Regions from separate parts of the Shewanella sp. SM101 genome, predicted to be linked through region 3. Evidence: predicted binding sites of a transcription regulator. Region 3 holds the regulator's gene; each other region holds the start of a gene.

Region 1 (3,540 bases), on a different contig from region 3:
GTCACTTGTTGGTTCGTTTTCACGCTACCACGCTTGATGCGGCCGATACCGATAACACCCACGTATGAGTTGTAGTCGATTTGCGAAATTTGCATCTGGAACGCGCCTTCGGCGTCAGCATCTGGGAAAGATACTTTTTCAACGATAGTTTGGAACAGCGGCGTCATATCATCGCTCGCTACATCCGGATCTAAAGTTGCAAAACCGTTTAACGCAGAAGCGTAAACGATCGGGAAATCTAACTGCTCGTCAGTTGCACCTAAGTTATCGAACAGGTCGAATACTTGGTCAATAACCCAATCTGGGCGTGCACCTGGACGGTCAATTTTGTTGATAACAACGATTGGCTTTAAGCCTTGAGCAAACGCTTTCTTCGTTACGAAGCGAGTTTGTGGCATTGGACCGTCAACGGCATCAACCAGCAATAATACTGAGTCAACCATAGACAGAACACGCTCAACCTCACCACCGAAATCGGCGTGGCCTGGGGTATCAACGATGTTAATACGGTAGTCGTTCCACTTGATGGCAGTATTCTTTGCCAGAATCGTGATCCCACGTTCCTTTTCAAGATCGTTGGAGTCCATCACCCGCTCAGTGGCTTCTCCTCGGGTTGCAAGGGTGCCTGACTGTGACAGCAACTTGTCTACCAGGGTCGTTTTGCCATGGTCAACGTGTGCAATAATGGCGATGTTACGTAAATTCTCTAGCACGGATAAACCTCTTACCATCAAACAAAAATAGGGATATTTCAGTAATTCGTTATGGTGATCGAGCTCGATCTACCACAATAAAAAGCGTGCCATTCTACTCCAGAGCGGCCTTGGCGCACAGGATTATTTTTGAACACTTATAAAACAATTCGCCAATCCTTGGGTAATTTCCGCCAATCATCCACTGAATGAAATCCTCTATAGCCAGAGTTAACGCTCTGTTTAATTGCCATATTCGTAGGAAAAATCTGAGTTAAGCAGCTGAATTTGCTATTTTTCGTATTCAATGTTAGCACTGCTAATGTCGATTTAAGCATCAGCAAAATCGACTTAGATACAGAGAAATTACCACGTGAACACACTGCAATAAATTCTGCGGCACACTTAATCTAACGTTCATGTTGGCGTTTACACCCGATGACATTAAGACTCACTTCATTGTCACGGGATACCTTTCTTACGCATCACTGATTTCACTTGGCCTGTGAACAGCAAAGACATTTCGCACATGAGAACGAACTCTTTCCTAATAATATGATAATAAACCACTATTGGATTGATAATGCGTGGCATAGTTGGACAGACTAGCGTGGTTTTATGACAATTATGCGGCGGTTATGCGGTGATAAATAGTCCCGTGCAGTGCTGCAAGTATGTGCGAGCTTCACAGAGGCGGTACTTACTGAGATAGTGAAAGCCAAAGCGTCATTGCCATCTCAGTGCCATATAAGCGGTGCATGTTATCGCTGTGCATCCCAGCTTAAGGTTTGCATGAATCAATTCAGTGCGCACCAAAATGGAGTAATGCACCAAAATGCCACAGACAAAAGCACCATTATGGTGCACACGCGAATCCAATTAAGTGCAACAAAGATTTTAAATCATGTTAATCAGTAAGTTAAATTATTGGCATGGATATCGCTTTATAGCTCGTAAGTTTGGCTCAAGATAAATCACTTGAGTTAAAAGATTATAGAAGGGGCATCCCTTTACCCTACCGGAGGCTTGAGAATGTCAGTTGAATCAGTTTTAAAGCAACTTGAAGAATTAGAAGTTAAGTTCGTTGATTTACGTTTTACCGACACTAAAGGTAAAGAGCAGCACGTATCTATTCCTTCTCATCAGGTAGATGCTGATTTCTTCGAAGACGGCAAAATGTTTGACGGTTCTTCTATCGCAGGTTGGAAGGGCATTAACGAATCAGACATGGTACTGATGCCAGATCCAACGACATTTGTACTGGATCCTTTCACCGAAGAAACCACAGCGCTGATCCGTTGTGACATTCTTGAACCCGGTACTATGACAGGTTACGACCGTGACCCACGCTCAATTGCTAAAAAAGCAGAAGCTTACCTGATCTCTACTGGTATCGCTGATACTGTATTGATTGGACCAGAACCAGAATTCTTCCTATTTGACGATGTCCGTTTCGGTACTGACATGTCAGGTTGTTTCGTTAAGATCGACGCTAAAGAAGCGGCTTGGAACTCAGGCACTAGCTACGAAGGCGGCAACACAGGTCACCGTCCATTTGTTAAAGGCGGTTACTTCCCAGTTGCACCGGTTGACTCATCACAAGACCTACGTAGCGCTATGTGTTTAGTGCTCGAAGAAATGGGCCAAGTGGTTGAAGCGCATCACCACGAAGTGGCGACTGCAGGTCAAAACGAAATCGCCACTCGCTTCAACACCTTGACTAAGAAAGCGGATGAAATCCAAATTCTGAAGTACGTAGTGCACAACATGGCACACGCTTACGGTAAGACTGCGACTTTCATGCCTAAACCCATCGTTGGTGACAACGGTAGCGGCATGCACGTTCACCAATCTCTGGCGAAAGACGGTGTTAACTTGTTCGCTGGCGACAAATACGCAGGTTTAAGTGAAACGGCTCTGTACTACATAGGTGGTATCATCAAGCACGCTCGCGCACTGAACGCTTTCACTAACCCAAGCACTAACTCTTACAAGCGTTTAGTGCCACACTTTGAAGCACCTGTTATGTTGGCCTACTCTGCCCGTAACCGCTCTGCATCAATCCGTATTCCAGTGGTACCAAGCCCTAAAGGCCGTCGTATCGAAGCACGTTTCCCTGACCCACATGCAAACCCATACTTAGGTTTCGCAGCGCTGCTGATGGCGGGTCTTGACGGTATCCAAAACAAGATCCACCCAGGTGAAGCGATGGACAAAGATCTGTACGATCTGCCTCCAGAAGAAGCGGCTGAAATCCCACAAGTGGCAACATCATTAGAAAACGCCCTTGAAAATCTGCAAGCTGACCATGAGTTCCTGACTAAAGGCGGCGTGTTCAGTGAAGATTTCATCCAATCTTATATCGTACTGAAAACAGCAGAAGCTGAGCGCGTAGCACGTACAACTCACCCACTTGAGTTTGAAATGTACTACAGCCTGTAATGGCTAGCGCTATACAACCGGCTCGCTTTATGTAATTTATACAGAAAATATAAAAGCCTCGATAGCAACGCTATCGGGGCTTTTTGTATTTTGAAGGTATATACAACTTTTATTCTGATTCAATCATCGCGTTGTTCTCTAAATAGGCATCATCGCCAACCACTCTTTTATCATTCAGAGAAGGCACGCCAGACACCGCGACAACAGCAACAATAGAGATAGATGGTTAAAAACCGATCTAAACTAAACATGGATGCAGCAGAAAAACCACCTATATAGTCGGAAGTTAACTACCGCGCCATTATTGTTAAGTGTCCACGCTTTATTCAACTAGGCTGGGTATTCTCAGGGGCAAAATCTACCAGTTGGGCAGGTTCGCCTGACTCAAATGACGCAAATGGTAAGC
Region 2 (3,540 bases), on a different contig from region 3:
AAACATTATGTCCTACAACGTTTGTAAGCGATCTCTCACACGGGCATGGGCATCTCACTCGGGCAGTTTTTTTAACGTTTAAAAAAGCGGCGAATCATCTGCGCAAACATCACCCAATCTGCCATCAAACTGTAAAAAGGATACTGAAATGTCGCGGGTCGATTCTTCTCAAATACGAAGTGTCCCACCCATGCAAAACCATAACCAACAATAGGAATAAACCAGCATAGCCACCAGGCTTGTGAAACCAAGGCAATGCCAATCAGCAGCAGAACTAAACAACTGCCAACAAAGTGTAATTGCCGACAAGTCGGGTGCTGGTGTTGGGATAAATAGAAAGGATAAAAATCGGCGAAACGTTTATAAGAGTTAGTCATCTTGTTGAACCGAATAGAATAAAAGCTGGCCATGGACACTGCCGATACTCAGCTCGCCTATGGATACAAAGTCATGCTGAGTAAACAGTTGCAAGTGGTTCTCCTGAGCGATAAACACACCAATGCCATCCAAATCAGGCTGCTCATCACACCAACTCACCACAGCTTGCACTAACTTATGTCCAAGTCCTTTGTGCTGTTCATTTGGTGCAAGAGCAATAAACTGCAAAATACCGCAGTGCTTACTGGGTAAAAGTTCGACAATACTGGACTCTTTTTTCATCAAAGCTTGGGTCGATTGCCAGCCAGTACCTAACAACATCTTTAAGCGCCAATGCCAATAACGCCCTTCCCCTAAAGGCACTTCTTGAGTAACTACACAGGCTAACCCAAAGAGTCTTTCATGGTCGAATAAACCAATGAGAGCTTGTTTTTGTTGCCATAACGTATTGAGTTCTTCCCTGATTGCGGCGCGCAATTTTTGCTCATAAGCGGCTTTGTCTGAGGTAAAGAGTGAATCGACAAAAAAAGGATCATCATGGTAAGCGTTATAGAGAATAGAAGCGGCAATGCGTAAGTCTTCCGCGGTCAAATAGACTGCGCGGCAGTCCTCTAGAATTTCATTGTCCATCGTTAGCATTCCTTGACTTAGCTCACACTTTTTTATGCGTAACTGTTAATCTACCAAGGAAACTAAAAAGTGCAAATTTTAATCATAGATTGCATTTTTCAATCAGGCGCTTACTCTAAACGAAGGCACTATACTGAAAAGGAAATAATGATGGATACAACTCCAGTAGACTTAAGCCACTTGTTTGAGCAACTCGGTTTAGACAGTAGCGACGAGGCCATAGCGCAGTTTATTGCAACCCATGATATCGACCATCACATCCATTTAAGCCAAGCGCCCTTTTGGACCCCTGCCCAAAAGAGCTTTATCATTGAAGGTTTAGAAGCCGATGCCCTCTGGACTGAGCCCATTGAGCAATTAGACACTCAGCTACGTAAACGATAAGACTCGTTGGTTCAGATTTTACCGTAAGCCGTTTCACCCCAACCCACTAAGGCATTGTTGCTCAGCACGATAGGCGTACATTCATCCTTAGTGGTTTTTCCATCGCCATTATTACGCTGGGTACGATAAAACAACACTAAGACTTCTTTATTGGCTTCACCTTGTTGAGCACTTTGTTGAATATAGGCTTCACTAAAATCAGCGGTGCCCATTAAGATCATCACTTGGTCTTTAGGCATGCCTAAGCTCAGTTTGGTTAAGTTAGTGCGATTTTTATCCTGCACTTTCTCCCAAGATTCGCTGCTATCCCAGCCCGATTCTCCATCACCGACATTGACCACGCAGCCACTAAGACCTAAGCTTGCGAGCCCTAAAAAAGTGATGGCGATAAGTTTGTTATTCAATTTATGGTTCATCATGTGACATCCTGTGTAATTATTATTGAAGCTTAAAAAATGGTATTTCGGCTGGACAATAAGCAAAATAAATGCCACAAGACAACACACTGTTTTTAAATGAAAAAATTAATTATTTTTTTAAAATTGGTTTAAACAATTCAACAAATTAAGGAATTTTGCTAATTATGAGTCCCCTTGACCAAGTATTAGCGGCCGCACGTTCGCTCGAAGCCTGCGGTAAAGTACCGAGCCTTGCCTTAATTAAAACCCGTTTAGGTAGTAGCCTACCTTTACCTATATTGATCCAAGGCTTACAGCAATTTAAATCTATGCCTAAGGCAGATCGCGAGCGTTTAGCTGAGTTGCAAACTATCAGCCCTACAACTGACGTTCCCGCAACTAACGATACCTTAACCCTTGCTGTGCTCGCCGAGCGCATGCAGATGCAACAGGCGTATTTTGAACGTCATGCTGAGCAGCAAAAAACAGAAATAATGCAATTAAAAAACGAACTGCTTGAACTTAAACAACGCATAAACTTATTAGAAACCCAAGGAAAAACAGCTTAATGTTTGTCACTGAACTGCGCTTCGAATGCTTCGCCGACACCACGATATCTGCCGCCGAGAAGGCCATTAATCAGCTCCTTGAAGCCTATCGAGCTAATGGCCAAATCTTAGGACGAGAATTTGCGGTCGCCTTTAATGACGGTGAGTTTAGAGTGCGTTTATTGATGCCAGAGAAAAGCAGTTTAACGCACAAATATCACAGCCCTTGGGTCAAAAAAGCCTTAGTAGAATTAACCGACGCTAAACTACTCGCGCCGCGGGAAAAGTTTATTGGTCAGGATATCAATTCTGAAGTAAGTAATACCGAAACACCCAGCTGGCAACTGCTATACACCAGTTTTGTGCATATGTGCTCGCCCCTACGCAGCGGCGACAATTTATTGCCCATTCCCCTGTACCGTATACCCGCAACCTTTAATGGCGATCATAAACGTATTATCCGTTGGCAGAGCGAATGGCAAGCCTGCGACGAGCTGCAAATGGCGGCGGCCACTAAGGCAGAATTTGCCGCGCTAGAGGAATTATCGAGTCCTGACAGTGATTTATTTCGCAGAGGTTGGGATTTGCGCGGTCGTATCGAATATCTCACTCAGATCCCGACCTATTACTACTTATATCGCGTTGGCGGCCAAGATTTAGCCACAGAAAAAACGCGACCTTGCCCACGTTGTGGCAGTCATGATTGGAAACTCGATGAACCTTTATTGGATATGTTCCATTTTCGCTGCGAGCCTTGCCGCATAGTGTCGAATCTGTCTTGGGATCATCAATAACACCTGTTTATCCCCTTGCAGAACTCAACCTAAGATAAGCCACGCTTAGGTTGAGTTAATACTTAGGTTGATAATAAAAATGTCGCTCACAGAAGTTAACGTTTACCGAAAAGGTTTTGCCACATACGTTTAAAACTGGCGAAAATACCAGGATGTTCTAATGCGGGCATAGGTAATTCTTCATGTTTAACGGGTGGTGCTATCCGTGGCGATAATGCTTCGATAAACGCAGTCAAACTCGAGGACAATTGCTCAGATTGCACTTCACCAGGGATTTCAATCCATACGCTACCATCACTGTTATTGATGGTGAGCATTTTATCTCCCTCATCTAACAGACCGATAAACCAAGTCGGTGACTGCTTCAGTTTTTTCTTCATCATCAGATGACCAATCAAGTTTTGTTGC
Region 3 (3,540 bases):
GTTCTTTATCGACACTACCAAGGAGAATTTGTCTGACTTGGTCGCTTAAATCATAGATATTCAGATTCGACGTATCTATGTAGTGATCGACCAGTTTTGACATAGGCTCGAGCAGTTTTCCCTCCAGCTTTATCGCTTCTTGCAAAGAGACTCGGCTCTTCGACAAAGGATGCAAACGGCGGGTTTCGCTGTAACGCTTGAGCAGAATTTTATCGCTGGAGTTAAGGAAGAAGCTCGTTAACTCAGTATCTGGAGGTAGGCTAGCGAGTTGTTTCACTAAGACCTTATCCTGCTCAGGCATGTTACGCACGTCGACACTGATGGCGACGAGATCGTTACTGCCTTTGAGTTGCTCAAGCAAACTGCCAATCAATGGCAAGGGAAGGTTATCGACACAATAATAGCCGAGATCTTCGAGTACCCTAAGGGCGACAGATTTGCCTGAGCCTGAGCGGCCCGACACTATGACCAGTTTCATCCAGTGATTACCTGATAGAGTTCCGTTTCATCATGCGTCTTGCGTAATTGCTTTAATATTTGCTTGTCGCTCAGCTTTTCGGCCATGCAAGACAAGGTACTTAAGTGCTGCTGACATTGGTCTGCAGGCACCAGTAGTGCAAATAAAATATCAACAGGTTGCTTATCGATAGCATCAAATGCTATCGGCTCTTCACACTTAATTAGTATGGCAATGGGCTGATCTATATCGGCTAGTCGACCATGTGGAATGGCGATGCCGTTACCTATACCTGTGCTCCCCATCTTTTCGCGCGCCACTAGGCTTTCGAATATCTCTTGAGATGAGAGGGTCGGGTACTGGGCAGCGACTAAGTCGCTGATGAGTTCCAGTACCTTTTTCTTGCTGCCCGGAGTGGCGCAGGTAGTGCACTCCGGCCGCAGTATGGTACAAAGTTCCATTATTAGTGTTTTGTTAACTTCTCTTTGTGTTTAATAACCTGACGGTCAAGCTTGTCAATCAGGGCGTCTATAGCGGCATACATGTCAGCATGCTCTGAAGTAGCAAAAACTTCACCACCTATGAGGTTTATTCTCGCTTCGGCAATCTGTTGCATTTTCTCAACATTGAGCACAACGTGCACATTATTGATCTGTTCGAAATGGCGTTCAAGTTTTGAAAACTTTTCTTCTACATATGCACGTAACGATTCGGTAATTTCGATATGGTGCCCACTTAGGTTTATTTGCATAGAAACGTCCTCCGATATCCACTGTAGGTTATAAACTTTTACGCTGATTAGAAGGTGGAATAAGCATAGCCTCTCGGTACTTCGCAATGGTTCTGCGGGCTACGTTGATCCCTTGTTCTGCCAGAAGTTGTGCCATCTTACTATCGCTTAATGGTTTTTTCTGGTTTTCCGCTGCAACCAGTTTCTTGATAAAGGCTCTGATTGCTGTGGATGAGCACTCACCACCATCGTCAGTACCGACGTGGCTAGAGAAGAAGTATTTTAGTTCAAAAAGTCCCTTAGGGGTATGCATGTATTTTTGAGTTGTGACCCGTGAGATGGTGGACTCATGCATTTCTACCGCTTCGGCAATATCGTTAAGCACCATAGGCTTCATGGCTTCTTCACCGTACTCAAAGAAACCTTGCTGATATTGCACTATGCAATTAGCAACTTTAAGCAAAGTATCGTTACGGCTTTCTAGGCTCTTAATAAACCATTTAGCCTCTTGCAGATGGCCGCGAATAAATTGGCTATCGGCTTGGTTTTTGGTACTGCGTGCCATAGAAGCATAATGTTGATTTACATTGATTTTGGGCATGCAGTCAGGATTAAGCTCAACGACCCAGCGGCCATTTTTCTTCGACACAGACACATCTGGGATAACGTATTCGTCATTATTGGGCGTGATCAACAAACCTGGGCGAGGATTGAGGGTTTGGATAAGTGCTATACCATCCCTTAATTCATCTTCTTTTAATTTAGTCTTACGCATCAATAATCTAAAATCACGGGCGGCGATCAGATCTAAATGATCTTTGATCAGCATGCGGGCGTTTTCTAGGTTGGGAGTATCAGCGGCGAAATGCGACAGTTGGATCAGCAGGCATTCACTTAAATCGCGGGCGGCAACGCCTATGGGATCAAAATGCTGAATGCGCTTGAGTACGGCTTCGACTTCGTCAAGCTCAACTTCAGGATTGCCCATGGCTTCGAGAATTTCTTCAGTGCTTTGGGTGAGATAGCCCTGATCGTCGATGGCATCAATAATGGCGGTGGCAATGGCTAAATCGGTTTCAGAAAACGGCGTGAGGTTTTTTTGCCATTCTAAGTGTTCGTACAAACCTTCACTGGTCTCGCCTTGGAAGGGCATATCGTCTTCACGACTGCCGCCGGGGCCTGAGTTTGGGGAGGCGGTAAACACTTCATCCCATGTGGTGTCCATGGGGAGCTCATCGGGCATGGATTCTTTGGTTAGCGACTCTGCCGTGTCTATGGTGGAGCTGTCTTTTTCTGGTGGCAGAGTGCTAGATTCACTGAAATCCGTATCGGATAGCGTTTGGTTTACAGGGGGTTTAGTGGCGTCGAATTGATCCTCTTCCAGCTCGAGAAGGGGATTAGAATCTAATGCTTGCTGGATCTCTTGCTGCAGTTCTAATGACGACAGTTGCAACAGACGTATGGCCTGTTGTAATTGTGGCGTCATGGTTAACTGTTGACCCAGTTTGAGCTGGAGTGACGCTTTCATGTTACCGCTGATCCCTACGTTATTATTGTTGGAGGAGGTCGCTTATTATCATTTTGAGTGAAGCCTAATGGCGGTATAAATTGTCTCCATAGGCTTCGCTCGATTAACTATAGCCTGAATTGTTCACCTAAGTACACAGCCCTAACTTGCTGATTGTCTAAGATCTCTGCTGGAGTTCCTTCGGCAATCAGGTTTCCGTGACTCACAATATAAGCATGTTCACATACATCTAATGTCTCGCGGACATTATGGTCTGTGATCAGTACGCCAAGGCCGCGACTTTTGAGTTGTTCGATAATCTTCTTGATGTCGATAACCGAAATAGGATCGACGCCGGCAAACGGTTCATCGAGCAAAATGAACTTAGGATTAGCGGCTAAAGCCCGCGCAATTTCGACGCGACGACGTTCGCCACCCGACAATGACATGCCTTGGCTGTCACGGATGTGGGTGATATGAAACTCTTCGAGCAGATGTTCTAGTTCTTCTTCTCGTTCTTCGTTTTTAAGTTCTTTACGAGTTTGCAGTACGGCCATGATGTTGTCATGAACAGTTAGCTTACGAAAGATACTGGCTTCCTGCGGTAAGTAACCTATGCCTTTGCGGGCACGCAGATGCATAGGATCTGCGGTTAAATCATCATCGTCGATAAAGATATGCCCCTTATCGCTCTTCACTAGCCCGACAACCATGTAAAAGGTCGTGGTTTTACCGGCACCGTTTGGACCGAGTAGGCCAACGACTTGACCGGTTTTTACCGTCAGACTGACGTCTTTAACCACTTGGCGACTCTTGTAACTTTTTGCCAGATTTTGTGCTCTTAAG
Region 4 (3,540 bases), on a different contig from region 3:
GGTCTCGACTTGCTGCTCGTACTTGCTGAGCTTGTTGTAGAGGGTTTTAACGCTGATCCCCAGTTGTTCGGCGGTATCCGTTTTATTACCCTGAGTGGTTTCTAGTGCTTGATAAATAGCGATTCTCTCTAAATCATCTAAGCGCATGCCTTGGGGGATAACAACTTGTTCACCACCACATAAACCCACTTCATTTGTCTGAGGTAGCTGTAAATGGCTGGGTAAAATATCCTGATCGGCCAGAATATAGGCTCGCTCAATTGCATGTTTTAATTCGCGCACATTACCAGACCAAGGGTACTTAGCAATCATCTGAATACAGTCTTCAGCTAAGCTCTTATTCTGCTTTTCGGCCACGTTACGATAGGCAAGAAAATGCTGCGCAAGCCCAATAATATCCTCGCCACGTTCCCGTAAGGGCGGAACGCGAATGGGAAACTGAGCCAAACGAAAGTACAAATCTTCTCGAAATAGCCCTGCCTCTATCGCCACTATGGGATCACGGTTAGTCGCTGCCACAATACGTACGTTTGCACGTTGCACTTTGTCGCCACCCACAGGACGATACTCGCTATTTTCCAACACTCTGAGTAACTTCACTTGATGATCAATCGGCATTTCGGTGACTTCATCGAGAAACAAGGTCCCGCCTTCAGCCTGTTCAAATACGCCTTTGTGATCGCGATTCGCCCCCGTAAATGCGCCTTTGACATGGCCAAACAGCTCACTGTCGACCAATTCTGGGCTTAATGCACCACAGTTAATCGCAATAAAAGGCTCGTTCACCCTAGGGCTGGCAAGATGTATGGTATTAGCAACCAGTTCTTTCCCGACCCCACTTTCCCCAATAATCAGCACATTACTGCCTGTAGCAGAGACGCGACGAATTGTGCGGTATAGCTTGTGCATAGGAGCTGATGAACCAACAAGCAAACCGTATTGGTCTAGCTCGCTAGCAAAAGGATGCAGTCGATTAGGCGATGATGCTAAAAACTGTGCAAAATCAGCAAAAATTTCGCTGATTAGCGGCATATCGTAAGGTTTGCGAAAGTGGTAACCCGCAAAATGAGACATTAACTGATCAAGATTGGGGTTTGGCTGACCGTCGGAGAGAAAAATAAACTCAATATTTGACATGGCCGCATTATCCAGCAGCACAAGGTAATCTTCACGACTAAGACTGGATAACTCAATAATGGCAACATCGACGTGATTTGCCCCTAGCTGCTCTATCCAAGGCAAGTCATCGACACTGCGTAGCTTATTAAAGCCAGCAGCACCAGCAAGTTCGATGATTGCTTGCTCGGCGCTAACATCCTGCAAGTGATAAAAAAGTGTCAGTCGAGCCATGCGTATCTACTCCCTGTATGAAAAACTACTGTATGTCAGCCATGAAATTTTAACAACAGCAACGGTAATAGTTGCCGATGTTCTAAGATGATATCTCGATGAACGGAGAATATCAGTCTAAAAATCAGCCTGTTAAAATATCATTAAAAACGAGAACAGAATATGCATGGTAGCTGAACGAAACAAAATCAGTTTACCCAAGCAGTTAAACAATCTATGTCGAACACTGGCATTAGGAGGCCCATAATGAAGTCTAATGTTGTGCAACATCAGACTGATATCCGCGCCGATATCATGTTGATCGATGAAATCATCAAGCTGAATCAAGAAGGACTCACATTTTACAACCAAGCGAGGAGGTATGTCGAAGACTATAATCTTAAACGTGTTTTTTCCGCCAAAGCTAACATCCACCAACGAATGTTAACTCGGTTTGAACAGCTGAGACGTTTGGCTGATGAGCCAATTAATGGCCTAAGTCACACCGTGCACGTCACTTATGCTCAAGCAACAGAATTGCTGCAACAGTGCCAAATTTCGCAGGCTATGACCGCCCTTGTCGACATAGAGCAGCAAGTGCTAATCCAAATAAAACAAGCAGTAAGGCAAGCGCATCAGCCACAACTTGCAAACCAACTTGCAGAGGGTGCCGCTTGGCTGCAAATGAGTTACGACGGTACGGGATCGCTCAATCACCATTAATTCTCTGTCGCTAAGTGAGCCATATTTAACCGACTCCCCTCCACTTTTACTACAGACATAATACCGCACTGATGAGTGCGGTTTTTTATGCTCGAATGATGGCTCAGCATGCCAGAAAAAATTACATTTTGTCGGTAAAAAAGACCGACCTAAAGGAAAATGCCAAGGTATAAAAACGCCAGATAAAACAATTTAAACATTAAAAATCATTACCTTAAAAACATTGGCACGATTGGCGCATTATCTAGTTTCGAGAAAACAACGGAGGATATGATTATGAAAACTACAACAGCATCAGTACTAGTGGCTTTACTTGTCGGTTCAATCAGTTTAAATGTGGCTGCCGCCCAAGATTGGAAAGGCGGAACCAAGGATGCGTGGATCGATGGTAAAGCAGAAACCACTTTACTGCTCAACACGAATCTCAATTCCTTCGACATCATTACAGATGTCAAAGATGGTAAAGTGACGTTAACAGGTAAAGTGGAAAGCAGTGTGGATAAAGCCCTCGCCACAGAGCTCATCAAGAGCTTAGATGGGGTGAAAGATGTCGATAACCAACTCACTGTGATGAATGAAAAAGAAGGCACCAGTGAAGTTGTTGCCACCTTAACTGACTCTAAAGTTGCCACAGTCATCAAAACGCGTTTACTGTTTTCAACTGACGTATCCGGCACCCAAATTAATGTGGATGTTGCCAATGGCATAGTCACATTGAAAGGTGAAGTTGCCAGCGATGCCGAACGTCAACTAGCACTGAAAATTGCCGAAAATACCGACGATGTGAAAAAGGTCGTTGATAAAATTAAAGTTGTTAAAAAAGTGTCTTAACTCTCGCGGCAACGGCACTTTTTAAATTGAACGTATTTTAAGTAACAGCACACCGATCTAGACTCAAGGTTCGATAGTGCTTTATGAAAAAAGAATCAAAAAACCAGCCTCAGCTGGTTTTTTTATGTCCATTTCCAAACTCAATCAAAAGACTTACTCGCTTAAATTAAGAAGGGAGCATTCAGATGACTTGAATGATCATAAAGGAGAAGAGTTACAGAAAACTGAGCTAACACACAGGCGTTACTCAAGCTTCAAAGCCAAACTAAGCTTCAAAGCCAAACTGGAATGCATAAAAATGTTGGCCATTCTCAATATTGATGGTCATAGTGCCAGTTAACCCCAGCAACTCCCCCGCCCCAGAATGGGGTATCACTTCTAAGATCAGACGATTTTGTCCATCGGTCATAATGCCAAAATGTTGTAATACAAAACTGCCCTGCTTACCGCACAAATTACCAACCACTTGTTCAATGGCCACATAGCCAGCTGAGCCCTTGACTGACGTCATAGCACTGAGCATTTCCCCTTTGCTGCGACCCTCAAGCTCACCATAAAAGGTTTTATCTAAGCCCATACGTCCTAACGTCACACCACCAATACCAGTAGCATAGGGGCTATCAGGAGTGAGCTTAACATCAAATTTCCCAGTGATTT

Evidence for each region. Region 3 encodes sigma-54, which starts transcription at its own class of promoters, with help from an activator protein. Its sites were predicted from a motif close to GTTGGCACGNNNNTNGNNT; they were not measured.
Region 1: the regulator sigma-54 is predicted to act here: its motif matches at 1,619-1,637, upstream of glnA (glutamate--ammonia ligase).
Region 2: the regulator sigma-54 is predicted to act here: its motif matches at 1,869-1,887, upstream of L5M38_RS18680 (DUF3192 domain-containing protein).
Region 4: the regulator sigma-54 is predicted to act here: its motif matches at 2,275-2,293, upstream of L5M38_RS15505 (BON domain-containing protein).

Annotation. Positions count from the first base shown of each region.
Region 1 is NZ_JAKKRH010000021.1:68,408-71,947, reverse strand. It holds gene typA (translational GTPase TypA) at 1-713, opposite strand, end outside; gene glnA (glutamate--ammonia ligase) at 1,725-3,134, shown strand; gene L5M38_RS13175 (hypothetical protein) at 3,461-3,540, opposite strand, start outside.
Region 2 is NZ_JAKKRH010000040.1:27,050-30,589, reverse strand. It holds gene L5M38_RS18695 (DUF962 domain-containing protein) at 72-377, opposite strand; gene L5M38_RS18690 (GNAT family N-acetyltransferase) at 370-1,008, opposite strand; gene L5M38_RS18685 (DUF2789 domain-containing protein) at 1,159-1,392, shown strand; gene L5M38_RS18680 (DUF3192 domain-containing protein) at 1,404-1,811, opposite strand; gene L5M38_RS18675 (hypothetical protein) at 1,976-2,359, shown strand; gene L5M38_RS18670 (Zn-ribbon-containing protein) at 2,359-3,132, shown strand; gene syd (SecY-interacting protein) at 3,228-3,540, opposite strand, start outside.
Region 3 is NZ_JAKKRH010000032.1:31,018-34,557, reverse strand. It holds gene rapZ (RNase adapter RapZ) at 1-478, opposite strand, end outside; gene ptsN (PTS IIA-like nitrogen regulatory protein PtsN) at 475-918, opposite strand; gene hpf (ribosome hibernation promoting factor) at 921-1,208, opposite strand; gene L5M38_RS16945 (RNA polymerase factor sigma-54) at 1,237-2,715, opposite strand; gene lptB (LPS export ABC transporter ATP-binding protein) at 2,823-3,540, opposite strand, start outside.
Region 4 is NZ_JAKKRH010000028.1:8,579-12,118, forward strand. It holds gene L5M38_RS15495 (sigma-54 interaction domain-containing protein) at 1-1,350, opposite strand, end outside; gene L5M38_RS15500 (glutamyl-tRNA reductase) at 1,597-2,052, shown strand; gene L5M38_RS15505 (BON domain-containing protein) at 2,329-2,883, shown strand; gene L5M38_RS15510 (DUF3224 domain-containing protein) at 3,149-3,540, opposite strand, start outside.